Regions from separate parts of the Streptomyces sp. NPDC004732 genome, predicted to be linked through region 3. Evidence: riboswitches for the same ligand, from Rfam matches in the RefSeq annotation. Region 3 holds a riboswitch; each other region holds the start of a gene.
The links. A riboswitch is a leader RNA that binds a small molecule or an ion and turns the genes downstream of it on or off. The one in region 3 is predicted to bind cobalamin.

Region 1: it holds a riboswitch for cobalamin, as region 3 does, so the genes downstream of both, cobN (cobaltochelatase subunit CobN) here and ABZV77_RS15810 (ribonucleoside-diphosphate reductase subunit alpha) in region 3, are expected to answer to the same signal.
Region 2: it holds a riboswitch for cobalamin, as region 3 does, so the genes downstream of both, ABZV77_RS15085 (ribonucleoside triphosphate reductase) here and ABZV77_RS15810 (ribonucleoside-diphosphate reductase subunit alpha) in region 3, are expected to answer to the same signal.
Region 4: it holds a riboswitch for cobalamin, as region 3 does, so the genes downstream of both, ABZV77_RS36345 (ABC transporter substrate-binding protein) here and ABZV77_RS15810 (ribonucleoside-diphosphate reductase subunit alpha) in region 3, are expected to answer to the same signal.

The regions. Positions count from the first base shown of each region.
Region 1 covers NZ_JBEXJR010000001.1:818,832-824,437, reverse strand. Annotated here, with positions in the region: gene cobN (cobaltochelatase subunit CobN) at 1-2,584, opposite strand, end outside; cobalamin riboswitch at 2,618-2,756, opposite strand; gene ABZV77_RS03385 (cobalamin biosynthesis protein CobG) at 2,862-4,142, shown strand; gene ABZV77_RS03380 (precorrin-8X methylmutase) at 4,139-4,780, shown strand; gene ABZV77_RS03375 (precorrin-2 C(20)-methyltransferase) at 4,777-5,606, shown strand, end outside.
Region 2 covers NZ_JBEXJR010000004.1:613,224-618,829, forward strand. Annotated here, with positions in the region: gene ABZV77_RS15065 (carboxylesterase family protein) at 1-309, shown strand, start outside; gene ABZV77_RS15070 (hypothetical protein) at 322-693, opposite strand; gene ABZV77_RS15075 (TetR/AcrR family transcriptional regulator) at 690-1,337, opposite strand; gene ABZV77_RS15080 (class I SAM-dependent methyltransferase) at 1,409-2,071, shown strand; cobalamin riboswitch at 2,169-2,316, shown strand; gene ABZV77_RS15085 (ribonucleoside triphosphate reductase) at 2,363-4,141, shown strand; gene ABZV77_RS15090 (anaerobic ribonucleoside-triphosphate reductase activating protein) at 4,159-4,728, shown strand; gene ABZV77_RS15095 (metallophosphoesterase) at 4,885-5,606, shown strand, end outside.
Region 3 covers NZ_JBEXJR010000005.1:36,900-42,505, reverse strand. Annotated here, with positions in the region: gene ABZV77_RS15830 (carbon starvation CstA family protein) at 1-1,134, shown strand, start outside; gene ABZV77_RS15825 (YbdD/YjiX family protein) at 1,152-1,328, shown strand; gene ABZV77_RS15820 (DUF3311 domain-containing protein) at 1,439-1,693, shown strand; gene mctP (monocarboxylate uptake permease MctP) at 1,690-3,318, shown strand; cobalamin riboswitch at 3,442-3,578, shown strand; gene ABZV77_RS15810 (ribonucleoside-diphosphate reductase subunit alpha) at 3,709-5,606, shown strand, end outside.
Region 4 covers NZ_JBEXJR010000016.1:128,618-134,223, forward strand. Annotated here, with positions in the region: gene ABZV77_RS36325 (asparaginase) at 1-407, shown strand, start outside; gene ABZV77_RS36330 (HAD family hydrolase) at 385-1,515, opposite strand; gene ABZV77_RS36335 (helix-turn-helix domain-containing protein) at 1,682-2,542, shown strand; gene ABZV77_RS36340 (VOC family protein) at 2,547-3,017, shown strand; cobalamin riboswitch at 3,025-3,211, shown strand; gene ABZV77_RS36345 (ABC transporter substrate-binding protein) at 3,276-4,319, shown strand; gene ABZV77_RS36350 (iron chelate uptake ABC transporter family permease subunit) at 4,370-5,377, shown strand; gene ABZV77_RS36355 (ABC transporter ATP-binding protein) at 5,407-5,606, shown strand, end outside.

The sequences.
Region 1 (5,606 bases), on a different contig from region 3:
GGGACAGACCCACGGAGGTGGGGTACTCGCCGTTGTCCTGCTGGTAGCGCTCGACGAGGGAGTCGGCCAGGGCCTGGCCCGTCTCCCACGCGAGGCGGGAGGGGACGGCCTTCGGGTCGACCGAGTAGAAGTTCCGGCCGGTCGGCAGGACGTTGACCAGGCCGCGCAGCGGGGAGCCCGACGGGCCCGCCGGGACGAAGCCGCCGTTCAGGGCGTGCACGGAGTGGTCGAGCTCGGCGGTGGTGGCCGCCAGGCGCGGGACGACCTCGCGGGCCGCGAACTCCAGGATGGCGGCGACCTGGTCGCCGTGGTCCGCGGCCACGGAGGCCACGGCCGCCGGGTCCCAGTCCGCGTCGTCCATCGCCTGGACCAGGGCGCGGGCCTTGTCCTCGGCCTCGTCGGCGGTGACGCGCGTCGCCGCCGACTCGTCGAGGCCGAGCGCCTCGCGCAGGCCCGGCAGCGCGGTCGTGCCGCCCCAGATCTGGCGGGCGCGCAACACGGCGAGCACGAGGTTCACGCGGTCGGCGCCCGCGGGCGGGTTGCCCAGGACGTGCAGACCGTCGCGGATCTGCATGTCCTTGATCTCGCAGAGCCAGCCGTCGACGTGCAGCAGGAAGTCGTCGAAGCCGTCGTCGTCCGGGCGGTGCTCGAGACCCAGGTCGTGGTCGAGCTTGGCGGCCTGGATGAGCGTCCAGATCTGCGCGCGGATCGCCGGGAGCTTCGCCGGGTCCATGGAGCTGATCTGGGCGTACTCGTCGAGGAGCTGCTCCAGGCGCGCGATGTCGCCGTAGGAGTCGGCGCGCGCCATCGGCGGCACCAGGTGGTCGATGAGCGTGGCGTGCACACGGCGCTTGGCCTGCGTGCCCTCGCCCGGGTCGTTGACCAGGAAGGGGTAGATCAGGGGCAGGTCGCCGAGCGCGGCGTCGGGGCCGCACGCCGCGGAGAGGCCCGCGTTCTTGCCGGGCAGCCACTCCAGGTTGCCGTGCTTGCCGAGGTGGATCATCGCGTCGGCGCCGAAGCCGTTGTCGGACGCGGGCGCCGCGATCCAGCGGTAGGCGGCCAAGTAGTGGTGCGACGGCGGCAGATCGGGGTCGTGGTAGATCGCGATCGGGTTCTCGCCGAAGCCGCGCGGCGGCTGGATCAGGATGAGGAGGTTCTCGCGGCGCAGGGCCGCGAGCACGATGTCGCCCTCCGGGTCGCCGCCCTGGCCGACGCGGGACCGGTCGAGGAACATCTCGCCGGGCGGCGGGCCCCAGTGCTGCTCGACGGAGTCGCGCAGTTCCTCGGGCAGGGTCGCGTACCACCGCTTGTAGTCGGCGGCGGGGATGCGCACCGGGTTGGCGGCGAGCTGCTCCTCGGTGAGCCAGTCCTGGTCGTGGCCGCCTGCGTCGATGAGCGCGCGGATCAGCTCGTCGCCGTCGCCGGAGACCAGGCCGGGGATGTCGGCCTCGGGGCCGAAGTCGTACCCCTCGGCGCGGAGTCGGCGAAGGAGCTCGACGGCGGATGCCGGGGTGTCCAGGCCGACCGCGTTGCCGATGCGGGAGTGCTTCGTCGGGTACGCGGAAAGCACCAGGGCGATGCGCTTGTCGGCGGCCGGGATGTGCTTGAGGCGCGCGTGGCGCACGGCGATACCGGCGACGCGGGCCGCGCGCTCGGCGTCGGCGACGTACGCGGGCAGACCGTCCTCGTCGATCTCCTTGAAGGAGAAGGGGACCGTGATGAGGCGGCCGTCGAACTCCGGCACCGCGATCTGGCTCGCGGCGTCGAGCGGCGAGACGCCCTCGTCGTTCTCCTGCCAGGCCGAACGCGACCCGGTCAGACAGAGCGCCTGGAGGATCGGCACGTCGAGCCCGGTCAGCGCACCCGCGTCCCACGACTCGTCGTCGCCGCCCGCGGAGGCCTCGGCGGGCTTGGTGCCACCGGCCGCGAGGACCGTCGTCACGATGGTGTCGGCGGCCCGCAGCGCGTCGATCAGCTCGGGCTCGGGGGCGCGCAGCGAGGCCACGTACAGCGGCAGTGCCCGGGCGCCCGCGTCCTCGATCGCGCCGCACAGCGCGTCCACGAACGCGGTGTTGCCGCTCATGTGGTGGGCGCGGTAGTAGAGCACCGCCACGGTCGGGCTGTCAGTGCCTTCGGCGCCGTCGGCGCGGGCCGTGCGCTCCAGCGGGCCCCACGACGGGGCGGGGGCGGGCGGCTCGAAGCCGTGGCCGGTGAGCAGCACGGTGTCGGAGAGGAAGCGGGCCAGCTGCTCCAGGTTCGCGGGGCCGCCGTGCGCCAGGTAGGCGTGCGCCTCGGCGGCGATGCCGACCGGCACGGTCGAGGAGGCCATGAGCTGGGCGTCGGGTGCCTGTTCACCGGTGAGCACGACCACAGGGAGACCGGTGGCGATGAGCTGGTCCAGGCCGTCCTGCCAGGCACGGACGCCGCCGAGGAGACGGACGACGACGAGGTCGACGCCGTCCAGCAGCGCGGGCAGTCCTTCGAGGTCAAGACGGGAGGGGTTGGCGAACCGGTAGTCGACCGGACCCCCCGCCGCGCGGGCGCTGAGCAGGTCGGTGTCGGAGGTCGACAACAGCAGAAGCATGCGGGCGCAGGCCTTCCTCGGGGTGTCCGCGCCCCGGGTGGTCGTATGGACGGCAGGAGTTCCTGGCTCGCCCCACTCGGGTGGGGCTCACAGTGGCGGGACCGCGCCGGATTCACACCGGGCTTCCTCCTTCGGGTCCTGGTGGACCCACGCCGTCGCTGGCGTCGACGGACTTGGTAGCCCGCCGCCTGCATAGTAAGTCCTGCCCACGGTCGGCGGGGCGGCCACCTGCCAGAACGGTCCGTCTCGGGAGGCGACCCGCCGGATCCGCGTGGGTATGCTCGCCGCCATGCCGCCCACCCGAGCATCATCCACAAAACAGGGCGAACCCCCCATACGCGACAGGGGTGACGCCTGCCCCGGAGCCCTCCGCCTGCACCGCGCCGACGACGGCCACCTCGCCCGACTCCGGCTGCCCGCAGGACTTTTGACGACACGTCAGGCCGAGGCGCTGGTCACCGCGGCGGAGCGTCTGGCGGACGGCTGCCTCAGCATCACCTCGCGCGGCAACATCGAGCTGCGGGGCCTCGGCGAGACCTGCGGCGGCGAACTCTCCGCGCTGCTCTCACAAGCGGGCCTGCTCCCCTCCGAGCGGCACGAGCGCATCCGCAACGTCGTGGCGTCACCGCTCGCGGGCATCGACCGACTCGGCCATGGTGACGTGCAGTTGTGGGCCCGTGAGCTGGACGGACTCCTGTGTTCCGAGGAGTGGACCACGGAGCTCTCGGGCCGCTTCCTGTTCGCCCTGGACGACGGGCGAGGGGACGTCGTCGGACTCGGCGGCGATGTGACCTTGATCGCAGAATCGGGCGGGACGGCGGTCGTCCGCGTCGGCGGCCTGGCGTTCCGGATCGCCGGAGCCGACGCCCCCCGCGCCGCGCTCACCGCCGCGGGGGCCTTCCACGCCGCCGCGACCGCCGCGGGCAACGGCGCCTGGCGGGTGGGGGAGCTGCCCCGCGAGCACCGCGTGGACCTCGCAGGAGCACTGGAGCGCGCGGGCATCGACGCCGTGCGCACCGAGCCCTGGACCGTCTCCCGAAGCGCCCCGCAGGCACCCGGGGCGATCGGCGACGCAGTCGTCGTGAGCGCCCCCCTCGGCCGCGTCACCGCCGCCCAGTGGCGGGCCCTCCTGCCGCTGCCCGCCGACGAACTGCGCGTCACACCCTGGCGCGGCTTCGTCGTGCCCGGCTTCGCCGACGGGGCCGCGGCCCGCGAGCGTCTCGCCGTACTCGCCGACGCCGGGCACATCACCGACGCCGCATCGCCCTGGCTGGGCGTCGGCGCCTGCACCGGACGCCCCGGCTGCGCCAAGTCCCTCTCTGACGTACGCGCCGACGCCGTCCCCGGCCTCGGCGGCCTGCCCGTCCACTGGTCCGGCTGCGAACGCCGCTGCGGGCACCCGTGGGGCGACTGGGTCGACGTCCTCGCCACCGGCGACGGGCAGTACGAGGTGACGGTGCGCGTCCCCGGCGAGGACCGGACGCCTCTGACGGACGGCACTCTGACCGAGCAGGTCACCACGGCACGTACCACCACGAAACCAACGGCCACGAGATGAGCGAGAGCACAGTGTTCGACTACGAGAAGGACGGCGCGGCGATCTACCGCGAGTCCTTTGCCACCATCCGCGCGGAGGCGGACCTCCAAGGCCTGCCCGCCGACGTCAGCCAGGTCGCGGTCCGGATGATCCACGCCTGCGGGATGGTCGACCTCGTGCGCGACCTCTCCTACAGCCCGCGCGTGATCGCCGACGCCCGCAAGGCGCTGCGCGACGGCGCGCCGATCCTCTGCGACGCGAACATGGTCGCGAGCGGCGTCACGCGCAAGCGGCTGCCCGCCGACAACGAAGTGATCTGCACCCTCGCCGACCCGTCCGTGCCCGACCTCGCGGCCCGGCTCGGCACCACCCGCAGCGCCGCCGCCCTCGAACTCTGGCGCGACCGCCTCGAAGGCTCGGTCGTCGCCATCGGCAACGCACCCACCGCGCTCTTCCGCCTCCTGGAGATGATCGAGGAGGGCGCGCCGCGCCCGGCCGCCGTCCTCGGCATCCCGGTCGGCTTCGTCGGCGCCGCCGAGTCCAAGGACGCGCTCGCCGAGCACACCTCCGGTCTGGAGTACCTGGTCGTACGGGGACGTCGCGGCGGCAGTGCGATGGCCGCGGCGGCGATCAACGCGATTGCGAGCGAAGCGGAATGAGCGGCGTACCCACCGAACAGCGCCCGCAGGGGCGGCTCTACGGCGTCGGCCTCGGCCCCGGCGACCCGTCGCTGATGACCCTGCGCGCCGTGGAGATCATCGCCGCCGCCGACGTGGTCGCGTACCACTCCGCCCGGCACGGCCGCTCCATCGCCCGCTCGATCGCGGCCGCGCACATCCGCGCCGACCACATCGAGGAAGCGCTGGTCTACCCCGTCACCACGGAGAGCACCGACCACCCCGGCGGCTACCGCGGCGCCCTCGACGACTTCTACGAAGTGGCCGCGGCCCGGCTCGCCGCCCACCTCGACGCGGGCCGCACGGTCGCCGTCCTCGCCGAGGGCGACCCGCTCTTCTACGGCTCGTACCAGCACATGCACAAGCGCCTCGCTCACCGCTATGCGACCGAGGTGATCCCCGGCGTCACCTCGGTGAGCGCCGCGGCCGCCCGGCTCGGCGAGCCCCTGGTGGAGGCCGAGGAGGTCCTCACGGTCCTGCCCGGCACCCTCCCCGAGGAGGAGCTGGCCGCGCGCCTCGCGGCGACGGACTCGGCAGTCGTCATGAAGCTCGGCCGCACGTTCGGGAAGGTGCGGGGCGCCCTGGAGCGCGCAGGCCGCCTCGACGAGGCGCGCTATGTGGAGCGGGCCACCATGGAGGGCGAGCGCACCGGCCGCCTCGCCGAGGTCGACCCGGAGTCGGTGCCCTACTTCTCGGTGGCGGTGCTGCCGAGCCGGGTCGCGCCGCTGACCGGAGGGCCCGCGCCCGCCCCCGCGGAGGAGACCCCGGAGCGCGGCGAGGTCGTCGTGGTCGGCACGGGTCCCGCGGG
Region 2 (5,606 bases), on a different contig from region 3:
GCCTACGAGTTCGCCTGGCGTTCGCACGCCCTGGACGGAGAACTCGGCGCCACGCACGCGGTCGAGCTGCCCTTCGTCTTCGATCTCACGCATCTGCCGCAACTGCACGGCCCCGCCGCCCTGCTCGGCCCGGACAAGCCCCCGGCGGATCTCGCGGACCGCATGCACCAGACCTGGATCCGGTTCGCCACTACCGGCGACCCCGGCTGGGATCCGTACGACACCGAGCGCAGGGCCACGATGCGCATCGACGCGGAGTGGCAGCAGATCGACGACCCGCACGGCCAGGAACGCCAGGCCTGGAGCTGACCCGACGCGCCCTCAGGCAGGGACGAAGACGTCCTCGTGGGCCCCGTCGAGGATGAATCCGTTGTCGAAGCGGACCCGCACGCTCACGCGCGGCCCCCGTTCCTGGAAGGCGGTCCACGCGGGTTCCAGGGAGCCGACCTTCTCTTCGAGCTGCCTCCTGCTCTCCGTGGGCATCTCGCGCCCGAAGGAGTCGAGCAGCGACTTGAGCCGCTCGTACTCGCGCACGTCGTCGCTCTCGTCCTGGTGGCCGACCACCTGCTCGACGGTCCCGCCGGTGCCCGCCGCCAGGGACAGGAACCCGACGACGACGCCCGCCACCTCGGCCGAATCGCTCAGCCGGGTGTCCTCCGCAAGGACCACCCGCTGGCCTTCCTTCAGAGTCATCTGCTCCCCATCTCCCCTGCGTCCGCGCGGTGCAGGAACGCCTCGACGAGGCGGTCGGTGAAAGCCTGGTCGACGGGTTCCGCCGTCACCAGGACACGGTGGTAGACCGGCCCCACGAGCTGGTCGATCTCCGCAGCCATGTCGAGCCCGGCGGCGAGCTGGCCGCGTTCCACCGCGCGTTCCAGCGGGAGCCGGTCGCGTCGGCGCTGTTCGTCGAGGTACCCGGACCGCAGGGCGGCGGCGAACGCGGGATCGTGCTGGGCGTGCCCGATGAGGGCCTTGAAGACGGCGCCCGCGTCGGACCGGGTGAGGAACAGGGCCAGTTGGCGCAGGTGGGCGCGGAGGTCCGGGGCCAGGTCGCCGTGGTCCGGCGGGACCAGGGCCTCGGCCGCGTCCTGGAGGAAGGCGTCCAGGAGGACGTCGGTCTTGGTCTTCCACCAGCGGTAGACGGTCTGCTTGGCGACACCCGCCCGGGCGGCGATGCCCTCGATGGTGACGCCGGTGAAGCCCTTCTCGACCAAGAGGTCGTCGGCCGCCTCAAGCACTGCCTGCCGGGCCTGTTCGCTGCGGCCGTGCCTGTTGCCGTGGTGGCGTGCCGCCGGTTCCGGCCCGGCCGCCGCGGCGGCCGTACTTCCTCGTCCCATGTCTGCCTCCTGGGGTCAGAGTAGGCCAGAACCTCTAGGCGCTACGCAACGGTGCGTCTAGCCTAGGCTCCATGACACCCACCAACACCCTCGAAGATCCCCGCGTCGTCTCCGCCCTCGACCGGATGTTCCGGCACGCCGAGCGGGACGAGGAGACCAGCAGGCGGATCCGGGCGGCGTGGCCCCAGGGTTCCGCGCCCCTCGGCCCGCAGGAGCAGGCCGACGCCAAGGCGGAGGTGTACATGCCGATTTCCGCTCAGGGCGGCCGCCTCCTCTACAACCTGATCAGGGCCACCCGTCCCGCCACCGTCGTCGAGTTCGGCACGTCCTTCGGCATCTCGACGCTCCATCTCGCCGCAGCGGTGCGCGACAACGGGACGGGGCGGGTGATCAGTACGGAACTGAGTGCCGCCAAGGCCGCGGCCGCCCGCCGGACGTTCACCGAGACGGGCCTCGACGACCTGATCACCGTCCTCGAAGGGGACGCCCGCGAGACCCTCGCCGCAGTCGACGGCTCCGCGGACTTCGTCCTCCTCGACGGCTGGAAGGACCTGTGCCTGCCCGTCCTGCGACTCCTCGAACCACGCCTCGCGCCCGGCACCCTCGTCATCGCCGACGACGTCGACCTGGCGGACCTCGCGCCCTACCTCGACTACGTCCGCGACTCCCGGAACGGCTACCAGAGCGTCACATTCCCCGTGGAGGACGGGATGGAGATCAGCTGCCGCCTCTAGGGGCGGGGCGGGCCCAGAGCCGTGGGCCCAAAGTCACTGCCTCAGGGCCGAACGTCACCCAAGATGTTGTGCCCGGCATGTCGCCCATGACACCAGATGTAGTGTTTCGGCAGTCGGTTCGGCGGGCGCTCACGGGCGTCCGCCGAGGCAACTGGGAACCCGGTGCGATTCCGGGGCTGCCCCGCAACGGTGAGCGGCCGCACAGCGGCCCGAGCCCGATACCTGCCGACCGCCCCCGCGCACATCGGCGCGGCGGGACTCCTTTCCGTACTGCCTCGTGGGAGGGCCGACGTGACGCAGATCGACGCCGTGGACTCGGTGACCGAATATCTCGACCGCAGCGACTGGCGGGTGAACGCCAACGCGAACCAGGGCTATTCGCTGGGCGGACTGATCCTCAACACCGCAGGGAAGGTCGTCGCCAACTACTGGCTCGACCAGGTGTATCCCGAGGCGGTGGGCCGCGCGCACCGGGAGGGCGACCTCCACATCCACGACCTGGACATGCTGTCCGGCTACTGCGCGGGCTGGTCGCTGCGCACCCTGCTGACCGAGGGCTTCAACGGAGTGCCGGGGCGGGTCGACTCCGCGCCGCCCCGGCACTTCTCCTCCGCCGTCGGCCAGATCGTCAACTTCCTCGGCACCCTGCAGAACGAATGGGCGGGCGCCCAGGCGTTCAGCTCCTTCGACACCTACATGGCCCCTTTCGTACGCCAGGACTCCCTGTCGTACGCGGAGGTCCACCAACACGTGCAGGAGCTGGTGCACAACCTCAACGTCCCGTCCCGCTGGGGCACCCAGACGCCGTTCACCAACCTCACCTTCGACTGGACGTGCCCGCCGGACCTGCGGGACCAGGTGCCGGTCATCGGCGGGCGGGAGGCGGACTTCACGTACGGGGAGCTCCAGGCCGAGATGGACCTGATCAACCGCGCGTACATCGACGTGATGACGGCCGGGGACGCGACGGGGCGGGTGTTCACCTTCCCCATCCCCACCTACAACATCACCGCCGACTTCCCCTGGGAGAGCGAGAACGCCGAGCGGCTGTTCGCCATGACCGCGAAGTACGGGCTGCCGTACTTCCAGAACTTCATCAACTCCGATCTCGCACCGCACCAGATCCGCTCGATGTGCTGCCGCCTCCAGCTGGACCTCACCGAACTGCTCAAGCGCGGCAACGGATTGTTCGGCAGCGCCGAGCAGACCGGCTCGCTGGGCGTCGTCACCCTCAACTGCGCCCGGCTCGGCCACCTGCACGCCGACGACGAGCGCGGCCTCTTCCGCGCCCTCGACCGGCTGCTCGGGCTCGCCAGGGACAGCCTGGAGATCAAGCGCGTCACCGTCCAGGACCTGATCGACGGCGGCCTCTACCCGTACACCAAGCGCTACCTCGGAACCCTGCGCAACCACTTCTCGACGATCGGCGTGAACGGGATCAACGAAATGATCCGGAACTTCACGCATGACGCCCACGACATCACCACCCCCGAAGGGCACGCCCTCGCCGTCCGGCTGCTCACGCACGTACGGGAGCGGATGGTGGAGTTCCAGGAGCGGACGGGCCACCTCTACAACCTGGAGGCCACCCCGGCCGAGGGAACGACCTACCGGTTCGCCAAGGAGGACAGGCGCCGCTTCCCTGGCATCCTGCAGGCCGGCACGGACGACCGGCCCTACTACACCAACTCCTCGCAGCTGCCCGTCGGATGGACCGACGACCCGTTCCTGGCCCTGGAGATGCAGGACGAACTGCAGACCAAGTACACCGGCGGCACCGTCCTGCACCTCTACATGCCCGAGCGGATCTCCGATGCCGAGGCCTGCCGCAAGCTCGTGCGGCGCTCCCTGGAACGCTTCTCCCTGCCCTATCTGACCGTGACCCCGACCTTCTCGATCTGTCCGCGGCACGGCTATCTGGCGGGCGAGCACACCACCTGCCCGACGTGCGAGGGCGCCTGCGAGGTGTGGACGCGGGTCATGGGCTACCACCGGCCCGTGTCCTCCTTCAACATCGGCAAGAAGGGCGAGCACGCCGAACGTGTGCCCTTCCGGGAAGCGGTCGCGTGATACGGATCGGTGGGTGGGTGCCCCTGTCGAGCTGCGACTGGCCAGGGCGTCTGGTCACCACCGTGTTCTGCCAGGGCTGCCCCTGGCGCTGCGGCTACTGCCACAACCCCGGCCTGCTCGACCCGCGCGGGCGGGCGGCTGTCGAGTGGCGGGAGGTGGCCGCCCATCTCGCCCGACGCGAGGGGCTGTTGGACGGGGTCGTCTTCTCCGGCGGCGAGCCACTGCTGCAGGCCGGGCTCGCGTGGGCGATGCGGGAGGCGCGCGGGCTCGGGTTCGGAGTCGGCCTGCACACGGGCGGAGCCTTTCCCCGCCGCTTCGCCGAGCTCCTGGCGGACGGGCTCGTCGACTGGGTGGGGTTCGACGTCAAGGCGGCACCGGACACGTACGACCGCGTCACCGGCGCCCGGAACAGCGCCGCTCCCGTCCTGCGCAGCCTCCGTCTCCTGCGGGAGTCCGGGGTGGCGCACCAGTTGCGGACGACCGTCGGCCCCGGGTTCCTCGACCGGGACGACGTCGCGGAGCTGCGGGAGTGGCTGGCGGGGGAGGGGCTGTCGGGGCACGTCTGGCAGCGGGCCCGTCCCGTCTGACGTGGGCGACCGCCGCGGAGGCTGCGGTTCACTGGTGAGTCACCGGACGGTAACTGGTCTGGCCTCGTTACCTCACCAATGCCATCTAGCGTCACGGGAGTTCATGCCGGGCGGCACGCACCGTAGGCCCGGCCATAGGCAAGGATCCGGATCCCCGTGAGACGTACCCCCTTCGTGATCACCGCGGCGTCCCTGGCGCTGCTGCTCCCGGCCGCCGCCCACGCGACCGCCCCGACGGGCGGGGCGGCGGCCAGCCCCGCCCCGTCCAGCCCGGCACACGCCACCCCCGCACCGCCCACCTTCAGCAGCCCCGGCGGCCGCTACGAACGCCCCGTCTCCCTGACCCTGCGGGCCGCGCGCGGCACCACGGTCCGCTACAGCCTGGACGGCACCACACCCACGCGCGCGGACCGCGCCTTCGTGCCGGGCCGTCCGCTGCGCCTCACGAAGGACACCAACGTCACCGCCGTCGCGTTCCGTGGCGGCCGGGCGAGCATCCCGGTATCGGCCGGATATCTCGTCAAGAGCAGGGAGAAGCCCCTCGCGCGGCTCGTCGTCATGTCCGACGTGCACATCGGGGACCACGAGAAGAACGACAAGAAGTACGAGAGCTTCTTCGACACCATCGGGTCGGTCTTCCCCGAGCCCGACGCGATCCTCTCCAACGGCGACATGATCAACGACAACGGCGACGGCCGCGGCGCCGACCACCGCATCGTCTCCGAGATCTTCCGCGCCAACCTCAAGCGCAAGGGCATGGACGACACACAGGTCCTGCTCTCCAACGGCAACCACGACGCGAGCCTCGCCGACATCCGCGCCCACTACCCGCGCGCCTGGTTCCCCGACTCGGGCGGCGGCTACTACGAGTCGACGGT
Region 3 (5,606 bases):
CTGTCCGGGTTCCACGCGCTGATCTCCTCGGGCACGACGCCGAAGATGATCCAGAAGGAGACGCAGGTCCGGATGATCGGCTACGGCTCCATGCTGATGGAGTCGTCCGTCGCGGTGATGGCGCTCGTCGCGGCATCGATCATCGACCCCGGTCTGTACTTCGCGATGAACGCCCCGGCCGGAGTCGTCGGCGACACCGTCCAGGAGGCGTCGAGAGCCGTCGCGGGCTTCGGGTACTCCATCTCACCGGCCGACCTCGCGCAGGCCGCCCAGAACGTCGAGGAGTCCTCGCTGCTCTCGCGCACCGGCGGCGCGCCCACGCTCGCGGTCGGCGTCTCGGAGATCTTCTCCAAGGTCACCGGCGGCTCGATGCGGGCCTTCTGGTACCACTTCGCGATCATGTTCGAGGCGCTGTTCATCCTGACCGCGCTCGACGCGGGCACGCGCGTGGGCCGCTTCATGCTGCAGGACATGCTCGGGAACATCTACAAGCCCTTCCGGCGGATGAGCTGGAAGCCGGGGCTCGTGCTCACCAGCGCCGCCGTCACGGGGCTCTGGGGCTACTTCCTGTGGGTGGGCGTGCACGAGCCGCTCGGCGGGATCAACCAGCTCTTCCCGATCTTCGGCATCGCCAACCAACTCCTCGCCGCCGTCGCCCTCGCCGTCTGCACCACGCTGCTCGTGAAGTCCGGGCGGCTCAAGTGGGCCTGGATCACCGGGATTCCGCTCGTCTGGGACGCGACGGTGACGCTCACCGCGAGCTGGCAGAAGGTGTTCTCCGACGACCCGCGCGTCGGCTTCTTCCAGCAGCGCGCGAACTACCAGGACGCCATCGACGAGGGCAAGATCCTGCCGCCCGCCAAGACGATGGACGACATGCACACCGTCGTCACCAACTCCACGGTGGACGGCGTCCTTTCGGCGGCGCTCGCCCTGCTCATCGTCGTCGTGATCGTGGACGCGGCACGGGTGTGCGTGAAGCACGTCCGCAACCCCGGCGCCTCACGGCTGAGCGAAGCGCCGTACGTGGAGTCGAAGTTGACCGCTCCGGCCGGGCTCTTCGCGACCCGGGAGGAGAAGGAGGAGGAGAGGCAGGCAGAGAGGCAGGCGGAGCGACGGGAGGTGGCGCCGTGACCTGGGTGCTGCGCGGGATGCGGTGGATGCGGTGGTACGTCCATGAGCTGACCGACGAGTCGGCGTACGACCGGTATGTGGCGCACGTACGCAAGGAGCATCCGGCGGCAACTGTTCCCAGCCGCCGCGCATTTGAACGCATGCGGACAGACCGGGCGGAGTCAGACCCCCGTCAGGGGTTCCGCTGCTGCTGAACAGGCAACTTGTCACGTCCGTTATCCGGACGGGGGTTCCATACAGCGAGACTGTGGCTTAGATTTCCCGCACGTTAAGCATGGGATAAGTGAGGGAACGGAGCCGCGATATGTCAGATGCGCCTGAAGTGAGCAGACCGGTGGTCACGCCGGTCCGCGTGGTCATCGCAGCCTGCCTTGTCGCACCCTTCGTGGCAATGCTCTGGGTGGGCTCGTACGCGAAGATCGATCCCACCTTCATCGGCATCCCGTTCTTCTACTGGTACCAGATGCTCTGGGTGCTCATCTCCACGGCGCTCACGATGATCGCGTACAAGCTGTGGCAGCGTGACCAGCGCGCCCGCAAGGAAGAGGCGCGGTCATGAACGACGGAGTCAACGGCGTCGCCCTCGCGGTCTTCATCTTCTTCTTCGTCGCCGTCACGGTCATGGGCTTCCTGGCCGCCCGCTGGCGCAAGGCGGACAACGAGGAGAGCCTGGACGAATGGGGCCTCGGCGGCCGCTCGTTCGGCACCTGGGTCACCTGGTTCCTGCTCGGCGGCGACCTCTACACCGCTTACACGTTCGTGGCCGTCCCCGCGGCGATCTACGCGGCGGGCGCGGCGGGCTTCTTCGCCGTGCCGTACACGATCCTCGTCTACCCCCTGATCTTCACCTTCCTGCCGCGCCTGTGGTCGGTCTCGCACAAGCACGGCTACGTGACGACCTCCGACTTCGTGCGCGGGCGCTTCGGCTCCAAGGGCCTCTCGCTCGCGGTCGCCGTCACCGGCATCCTCGCAACGATGCCGTACATCGCGCTCCAGCTGGTCGGCATCCAGGCCGTCCTCGACGTCATGGGGATCGGCGGCGGCCCGGACACCAACTGGTTCATCAAGGACCTGCCGCTGCTGATCGCGTTCGCGGTGCTCGCCGCGTACACCTACTCGTCGGGTCTGCGCGCGCCCGCGCTGATCGCGTTCGTGAAGGACGGTCTGATCTACCTCGTCATCGCCGTCGCGATCATCTACATCCCGATCAAGCTCGGCGGCTTCGACGAGATCTTCCAGGCCGCGAACGAGAAGTTCTCGGCGGCGAACGACGCGGCGGGCAAGCCTGTCGCGGGTCTCGCGCCGGGCGAGGCGGGGCAGTGGACGTACGCCACGCTCGCACTCGGCTCCGCGCTCGCGCTGTTCATGTACCCGCACTCGATCACGGCGACGCTCTCCTCCAAGAGCCGCAACGTGATCCGCCGCAACACCACGATCCTGCCGCTCTACTCGCTGATGCTGGGCCTGCTCGCGCTGCTCGGCTTCATGGCGATCGCGGCCGGGGTCAAGGTCGAGAACGGGCAGCTGGCGATCCCGCAGCTGTTCGAGAACATGTTCCCCGACTGGTTCACCGGCGTCGCCTTCGCCGCCATCGGCATCGGCGCGCTCGTACCCGCGGCGATCATGTCGATCGCGGCCGCGAACCTCTTCACGAGGAACATCTACAAGGACTTCCTCAAGCCGGACGCGACACCCGCACAGGAGTTCAAGGTCTCCAAGCTGGTCTCGCTCCTGGTGAAGGTGGGCGCGCTCGCCTTCGTCCTCACCATGGACAAGACGGTCGCGATCAACTTCCAGCTGCTCGGCGGCATCTGGATCCTGCAGACGATGCCCGCCCTGGTCGGCGGCCTGTTCACGCGGTGGTTCCACCGCTGGGCGCTGCTCGCGGGCTGGGCGGTCGGCATGGTCTACGGCACGGTCGCCGCGTACGGCGTCGCGTCGCCGACGCAGAAGCACTTCGGCGGCTCGTCCGACGAGATCCCCGGCATCGGCGAGATCGGCTACATCGGCCTCACCGCGTTCGTCCTGAACGTGGTCGTGACCGTGGTCCTCACCTTCGCCCTGAAGGCGCTGAAGGCCCCCGAGGGCGTCGACGAGACGTCTCCGGAGGACTACACGGCGGACGCCGGTGACGCCGGTGTCATGGAGGAACTGCCGAAGGCGACGGCGGGCTCCGGCCACTGAGCCGACCGCTGCCGCACGTCTGCCGCACGGCACAGCGTACGACGAAGGGCCGCCGGGAAACCGGCGGCCCTTCGTCGTACAGCTCTGCGATCCGACACAAGATGTGGGCCTGCTTCAGTAAGCCGACACAAGATGTATGCTCGTGCTCGCTGTCGCCGCAGGGGAATCCGGTGCAAGTCCGGAACTGTCCCGCAACGGTAGACGTGTACGCATTTGTCGTACGCGGAGTCCGAAGACCTGCCGGCAGTGCACCCGTGTCGACCGACCCGGGTGCCGACCGTCCGGGCCTCGTGGAATGGGCCGGTGGACGCGGTACGCCGCCCTGTCCGGGTGCGCCCGTGTGTGCCGTCCCCTCCCCCAGGCCCAGAGCCGAGCGAGGGAGAGCTCCACGTGACCATCGCGCCTGCCGAACCTGCGTCAGCGCTGTCACCGCAGCCCATCGACAGCACCGAGGGTACCGACGCGCCAGGGACCGCGCTGCTGCGCACCCTGACCGACCTCACCGCCGACCTCCCCGACGCCGACCCCGGCCGGGTCGCCGCCGCGGCGCTGCGCGGCCGTTCGGCCAGGGCCGACGAGGCGGAGCTGCGGGAGCTCGCGACCGAGGCGGCCGCGGGGCTCATCTCCGAGGACCCCACGTACTCGAAGCTCGCGGCCAGGCTGCTCACCCTCTCCATCGCCGCCGAGGCCGCCTCGCAGGGCGTGCGCTCCTTCACCGAGTCGATCGCCGTCGGCCACCGTGAGGGCCTGATCGCCGACCGCACCGCCGACTTCGTGGGCGCCCACGCGGCCCGGCTCGACGCGCTCGTGGACACCGCGCTCGCCGACGGCGCCGACTTCCGCTTCGGCTACTTCGGCCTGCGCACCCTGCACAGCCGCTACCTGCTGCGCCACCCGATCACCCGCCAGGTCATCGAGACCCCGCAGCACTTCATGCTGCGCGTGGCGGCCGGTCTGGCGGAGGACGAGAGCGCCCGCGCGCTCGACGAAGTCGCCGCGCTGTACGGCCTGATGAGCCGCCTGGACTACCTGCCGTCCTCGCCGACGCTCTTCAACTCCGGCACCCGCCACCCGCAGATGTCGTCGTGCTACCTCCTCGACTCCCCGCTGGACGAGCTCGACTCCATCTACGACCGCTACCACCAGGTCGCACGGCTCTCCAAGCACGCGGGCGGCATCGGCCTCTCCTACTCCCGCATCCGTTCCCGCGGCTCCCTCATCCGCGGCACGAACGGGCACTCCAACGGCATCGTGCCGTTCCTGAAGACCCTGGACGCCTCCGTCGCCGCCGTGAACCAGGGCGGTCGGCGCAAGGGCGCGGCCGCGGTCTACCTGGAGACCTGGCACTCCGACATCGAGGAGTTCCTGGAGCTGCGCGACAACACCGGTGAGGACGCGCGCCGCACGCACAACCTCAACCTCGCGCACTGGATCCCCGACGAGTTCATGCGCCGCGTCGCCACCGACCAGGAGTGGTCGCTGTTCTCACCGGCCGACGTGCCCGAGCTCGTCGACCTGTGGGGCGACGAGTTCGACGCCGCCTACCGCAAGGCCGAGGCCGCCGGGCTCGCCAAGAAGACCATGTCGGCCCGGGACCTCTACGGCCGCATGATGCGCACCCTCGCGCAGACCGGCAACGGCTGGATGACCTTCAAGGACGCGGCCAACCGCACCGCCAACCAGACGGCGGAGCCCGGCCACACCGTGCACTCCTCCAACCTCTGCACGGAGATCCTGGAGGTGACGGACGACGGGGAGACCGCCGTCTGCAACCTCGGCTCGGTGAACCTCGGCGCCTTCGTCGACCCGGCCGCGCAGGACATCGACTGGGAGCGGCTCGACGAGACCGTCCGCACCGCGGTGACCTTCCTCGACCGCGTCGTCGACATCAACTTCTACCCGACCGAGCAGGCCGGGCGCTCCAACGCCAAGTGGCGCCCCGTGGGCCTCGGCGCGATGGGCCTCCAGGACGTCTTCTTCCAGCTCAAGCTGGCCTTCGACTCCCCCGAGGCGCGCGCCCTTTCCACCCGCATCGCCGAGCGCATCATGCTCGCCTCGTACGAGGCGTCCGCGGACCTCGCCGAGCGCAGTGGTCCGCTCCCCGCCTGGGAGAAGACCCGCACCGCGCGCGGCGTGCTGCACCCCGACCACTACCCGAAGGCCGTGGCCGAGCTGACCTGGCCGGAGCGCTGGGCGGCGCTGCGGGAACGTATCGCCGTCACCGGCATGCGCAACTCGCTGCTCCTCGCCATCGCGCCGACCGCGACCATCGCGTCCATCGCCGGTGT
Region 4 (5,606 bases), on a different contig from region 3:
ACCTGCGCGGCGCCGCCCGCGTAGCCCTGGTCACGCTCACCCTCGGGGACCGCGGCGAACTCCTCGAAGCGGTCGACGCGCGCTTCGACGGCCTGGTCGTGGCGGCGTTCGGCGCGGGCCACGTCCCCACCTGGCTCGTCGACCCGCTGGCCGCGCTCGCCGCCCGCATGCCGGTCGTCCTCGCCTCCCGCACGGGCGCGGGCCCGCTGCTGAGCGAGACGTACCAAGGTCCTGGCTCGGAGCACGACATGCTCGGCCGCGGCCTGCTCTCCGCGGGGCCGCTGGACGCGCCGAAGGCCAGACTCCTGCTGCACGCCCTGCTGGCGGACGGCGCCGACTACCCCCGAGTGGCCGACGCCTTCCGCGCGTTGGGGAGCTGGGGCCCTAGCCGATCTGGTCGGGCGTGACCGTCAGCCACCGCTTGTCGGCGGTCACCTTCTGGCCGAGCTCGCGCTGCCGCTCCGCGTTCTTCTTCTTCATCCCGTCGAGCTGCTTCATGTACGAGTCCTTGCGGTTGACCCAGACCCGCACGCCGCCGTGCGCCACGTCCGCGGAGTGGAACAGCATCGGGCCGTCGCTGGCCGGGGTGTCACCGGCGGCGAGGACCGGCTTCTTCCACTCGTCGATGTAGGTGTTGATCGCCGCGGGCTTGCCCTCGTACCAGGTGAGCGGCGCCCACAGGTTCGGCGTCAGCTCGCGCTTCGCGAGCTTCGCGCGGTCCTTCTCGCCGAAGCGGCCCTCGGCGATCTCCTTGCGGGAGCTGGTGACCTCACCGGTCTTGCGGTCCTTGAGCTGCATGGCGACGCCGATGACGTTCTGCGGCTTCACGCCGTAGCCGTACTTCGGGTCGGCGAGGACCATGCGCACCAGATCCTCGCTGGCCGCGCTGACGACGTACACCTCGATGCCGTGCGCCTGCAGCGTCTTGTAGAGCTGCTGCATGCCGCGCGAGAACTCCGGCGGCTTCACCTCGGTCTTCGTCGGCTTGCCGTCCTCGAAGTACTCGGCGGGGATCGGCTTCTTGTACGCCAGGAGCTCGTCGACGTACCCCTTGAGCTCCTTCAGCGTGAAGCCGGAGAAGATCTGCGCGGCCCAGGGGTAGCAGACCTGGTCGTCCACCTCGCACAGCCGGTTGTAGTAGCTGTAGAGGCTCTCCTTGTGCCCGGCCTTGTCCTTGAAGGGGATGATCTTCAGGGACGGGTCCATGGTCTTGCGGGTGAGGACGCCCTTCATCTCCAGGAAGGGGAGCAGCGACTCCTCGAGGTCGTTGCGGTACGTCGTGTTGTCCGCGTCGAAGACCGCGTACGCACCCTTGTGGTCGTTCTTCGCGATGACCTTGCCCAGCTTCTTGGCGACCGGCTTCGGCCAGTGCGACAGCTCGCGGGCGGTGGCCGCCGAGGTGTCGGCGGCGTTCGCCTCGTCCGTCGGCCACAGGGCGCTGCCCGCGAGAACGGCGGCGGCCAGCGCGCCCGTGGTGCCGATGACGGCCAGCTTGCTCTTTGCCCGTACTGCCATGTCTCTACGTCCCTGCCGTTCCCTGCGAGCGATGTGCGGCCCCGACCGGAGCGGCGCGCAATGCTATGGGGCGGCAGGGACATTTCCCATGATCGACGTCACCGTGGCGCGGTGGCATGGGGCGGGTGAACAGGGGTAGCAGAAGGGTTCCGCGCATACTGGGCCCATGGACTCCCGTGAGTTCGTCCGCGCCGCTCCACGGCTCGACGGCATGGTCGTCTCCGCGGTCGGCTACCGCACCGCGGGGCAGCGGCCGGGGCTGCACCGGGGGCTCCCTTCGCCGTATCTGACGGTGATCTTCTCCCTGGACGGGACCATCGCCACCGGCAGCACCCCGGACCGGGCGACGGGACCGGACGCGACGCGCACCGACATCATCGTGGGCGGCCTGCACCAGAGCCCCGCGTACGTCGTCCAGCCCGAGCACGAGGCGGGCATCCAGCTCGCCGTGCATCCCCTCGCGGCCCGCGCCCTCCTCGGCCTGCCCGCCGCCGGGCTCACCGGGCAGCTCGTCGTCGGCGGCACGGACGTCCTCGGCGACCCGGCCGCCGAGATCCGCGAGCGGCTGTGCGAGCTGGACCGCTGGGAGGAGCGCTTCGCCCTCCTGTCGGCCTACCTGAGGCGGCGCGCGGCCACGGACCGCGCCGCCGGATCCGTCCGCCCCGAGGTCGCGGAGGCCTGGGCGTGGCTGGCCAGGCACCGGGGCGCGGGCACCCTCGGCGGCCTCTCCCGGCACGTCGCGCTCAGCGAGCGCAGGCTGACCGCGCTGTTCCGCGCCGAGACGGGACTCACCCCCAAGCAGGCCGCCCGCCTGATGCGCTTCCAGCACGCCAAGGCCACCGTGACCCGCGCCGTCGCGGCGGGCGCCCCGCCGGACCTGGCCGGGGTCGCGGCCGACACCGGGTACTACGACCACTCCCACCTCGTACGCGACTTCCGGCAGTACACCGGCGAGACCCCCACCCGCTGGCTGGCCGAAGAGTGCCGGAATATCCAAGCCGGGGCGCACGGCCGGGGCGAAGAGTAGAGCCATGGAAACCAACCGGAACACCACGCAAGAACAGCAGCTCAGCACGCCCGCCCCGGCGATCTGGCCGGGCCTCCAGGCCCAGGACGCCCCCGCCCTGATCGACTTCCTCGTCGGCACCGTCGGCTTCCTGCGCACCGCCGTCTACGAGGACGAGGGCCGGGTCGCCCACGCCCAGCTCGACTGGCCCGAGGGCGGTGGGGTCATGCTCGGCTCGTACGACCCGGCCGACGAGGCGACCTGCGGCAGGCCCGGCACCGCGGGCGCCTACGTCGTCACCGACCACGTGGACGACCTCTACCGCAGGCTCGCCGAGGCCGGTGTGAAGGTGATCAGCGAGATCGAGGACAAGCCCTACGGAAGCCGTGAATTCGGCATCGAGGATCCGGAGGGCAACCGCTGGTCCTTCGGGACGTACCGCGGCGAGCCCAGGCCCGCGCCGACCACCGCGACGACGCCCGGGCCGACCGCGTGAACTCGCGTGATAACTTGCGCAAGCCAGTCAAACCCACACCTGGGCCAGGGAATCCGGTGCGAATCCGGAGCTGACGCGCAGCGGTGAGGGGGACGGGCGGGGCCACGGCCACTGGGCGTCACAGGACGCCCGGGAAGGCGCCCCGCCCGGCCGATCCCCGAGTCCGAAGACCTGCTGGCGCCCTCCCCGCTCACCCTGCGGCGGAGGTCACGACGCAGGCCAGGCTCCGCGTATGAGCCGTGACACCCAAGGGATCACGTGTCCTCGACAGCCCGTATATCCGCCCTCCTCTGTGCCTGCCTGTTCGCGCTCACCGCGTGCGGCGGCTCCGCGCAGAAGACATCGCAGTCCGGGCAGCAGAGCACCGAGGGCTACCCGGTCACGGTCACCTCCTGCGGCAAGGACGCGAAGGTCGGGGCACCCCCGCAGCGGGCCGTCTCCCTCGACCAGGGCTCCACGGAGATCCTGCTCTCCCTCGGCCTCGCCGACCGCATGGTGGGCACCGGCACCTGGACCGACCCGGTCCTGGAGAACCTGGCGAAGGACAACGCGAAGGTGGAGCGGCTCGCCGACCGCTACCCGTCCCTGGAGAAGGTCCTGTCCAAGGAGCCGGACTTCGTCAGCGCCTCCTTCCTCTACACGGTCGGCAAGGGCGGCGTCGCCGACCGCGCGAAGTTCGACGAGCTCGGCGTGCCCGTCTACGTCTCGCCCACCGACTGCGCGGGCAAGGACAACGACGGCGGCGGCGACGGCAAGCGCGTCAAGACCCTCACCATGGACACCGTCTACGGCGAGGTGCGCGACCTGGCGAAGGTCTTCCACGTCGAGAAGCGCGGCGAGCAGCTGATCGCCGACATGAAGCGCCGGGTCGGCAGGGCCACCAAGGACATCAACACCGCCGACGCCTCCGGCACCAAGCTCATGTACTGGTTCGCCAACTCCGACGCCCCGTACCTGGCGGGCTGCTGCGGCGCCCCCGGCATCATCACCCGCGAACTCGGCGCGAAGAACGTCTTCGACGACACCCACGAGGAATGGCCCCAGATCAACTGGGAGACCGTCGCCGACCGCGACCCCGACGTCCTCGTCATCGGCGACCTCACCCGCAAGTCGCAGTCCGCGGAGAGCGCCGCGGCGAAGATCAAGTTCCTGGAGTCCAACCCGGCGACCAAGAACCTGACGGCCGTGAAGAAGAAGCGGTACGTCCTGCTCAGCGGCCAGGCCATGAACCCCACGATCCGCACGGTCGACGGCATCGAGCAAGTGGCCGCCGGGCTGCGGAAGTTCGGACTCGTCAAGTGACGGAGGCCGCGCCGGACACGGGCAGTGTCACCGGCGCCGCCCCCGCCCGCGTGCGGCAGGGGCTGCTGTGGCTCGCCGGGGCCGCCGCGCTCCTCCTCTCCGTCTCCGTGGCCGTCACCATCGGCCCCGCGGAGATCTCCGTGTCCGACGTGTGGTCGACCGTCGCCGCCCACCTCGGCTGGGGCGAGAGCCCGCTCACCCCGATCAGGGACGGCATCGTCTGGAACCTGCGGATGCCGCGCACCGTGCTCGCCGCCGTCTGCGGCGCGGGCCTCGCGGTCTGCGGTGCGGTCATGCAGTCCCTGCTCCGCAACCCCCTCGCCGACCCCTTCGTGCTCGGGGTGTCGTCCGGGGCGTCCACGGGAGCGGTCGCGGTCGTCGTCCTCGGGGTCGGCGGGGGAGTGGTGTCGGTCTCCGCGGGCGCCTTCGCGGGCGCGCTCTGCTCCTTCGCGCTCGTGCTGCTCCTGAGCCACACCCTCGGCGACACCACGGACCGGGTCGTGCTGTCCGGCGTCGCGGCCATGCAGCTCTTCTCCGCGCTGACGTCGTTCGTCGTCCTCACGGCGGGCGACGCGGAGACGACGCGCGGCGTGCTGTTCTGGCTCCTGGGCTCGCTCAGCGGGGTCGGCTGGACGGACGTGTGGCTGTGCGGCGCGGTGCTCGTGGCGGCGCTGGTCGTCTGCCTCGGCCACGCCCGCACGCTGGACGCCTTCGCGTTCGGCCCGGAGGCCGCGGCGGCGCTGGGCGTCCGGGTGGCCCGCACCCGCCTCGTCCTGCTCTGCACGACGGCGCTGCTCACGGCGGCCCTGGTCAGCTCGGCGGGCGCCATCGGCTTCGTCGGCCTGGTCCTGCCGCACGCGGCCCGCGCGGTCGTCGGCTCCGGACACGCCAGACTGCTCCCGGTCACGGCGCTCGCCGGGGCGGTCTTCCTGGTCTGGGTGGACACGCTGGCCCGCACGGCGCTTGACCCGCAGGAGGTCCCGGTCGGCGTGGTGACCTCACTCATCGGCGTACCCGCGTTCGTGGCGGTGCTGTACCGGACGCGGAGGACGACGTGACGCACGACATCAGGGACGGCGCGACCGTCCTGAGCGACGCCGCGGGCCTGCGCGCCGACCGCGTCAGCAGGGAGGCGGGCGGTCGGCTCGTCGTCGACGGCGTCAGCCTCGCCCCGCCCGGCGGCGCCACCGTGGGGCTCCTCGGCCCCAACGGATCCGGCAAGTCCACGCTCCTGCGCATCCTCGCGGGCGTCCTCGCCCCGGCCTCCGGCGTGGTCACCCTGGACGG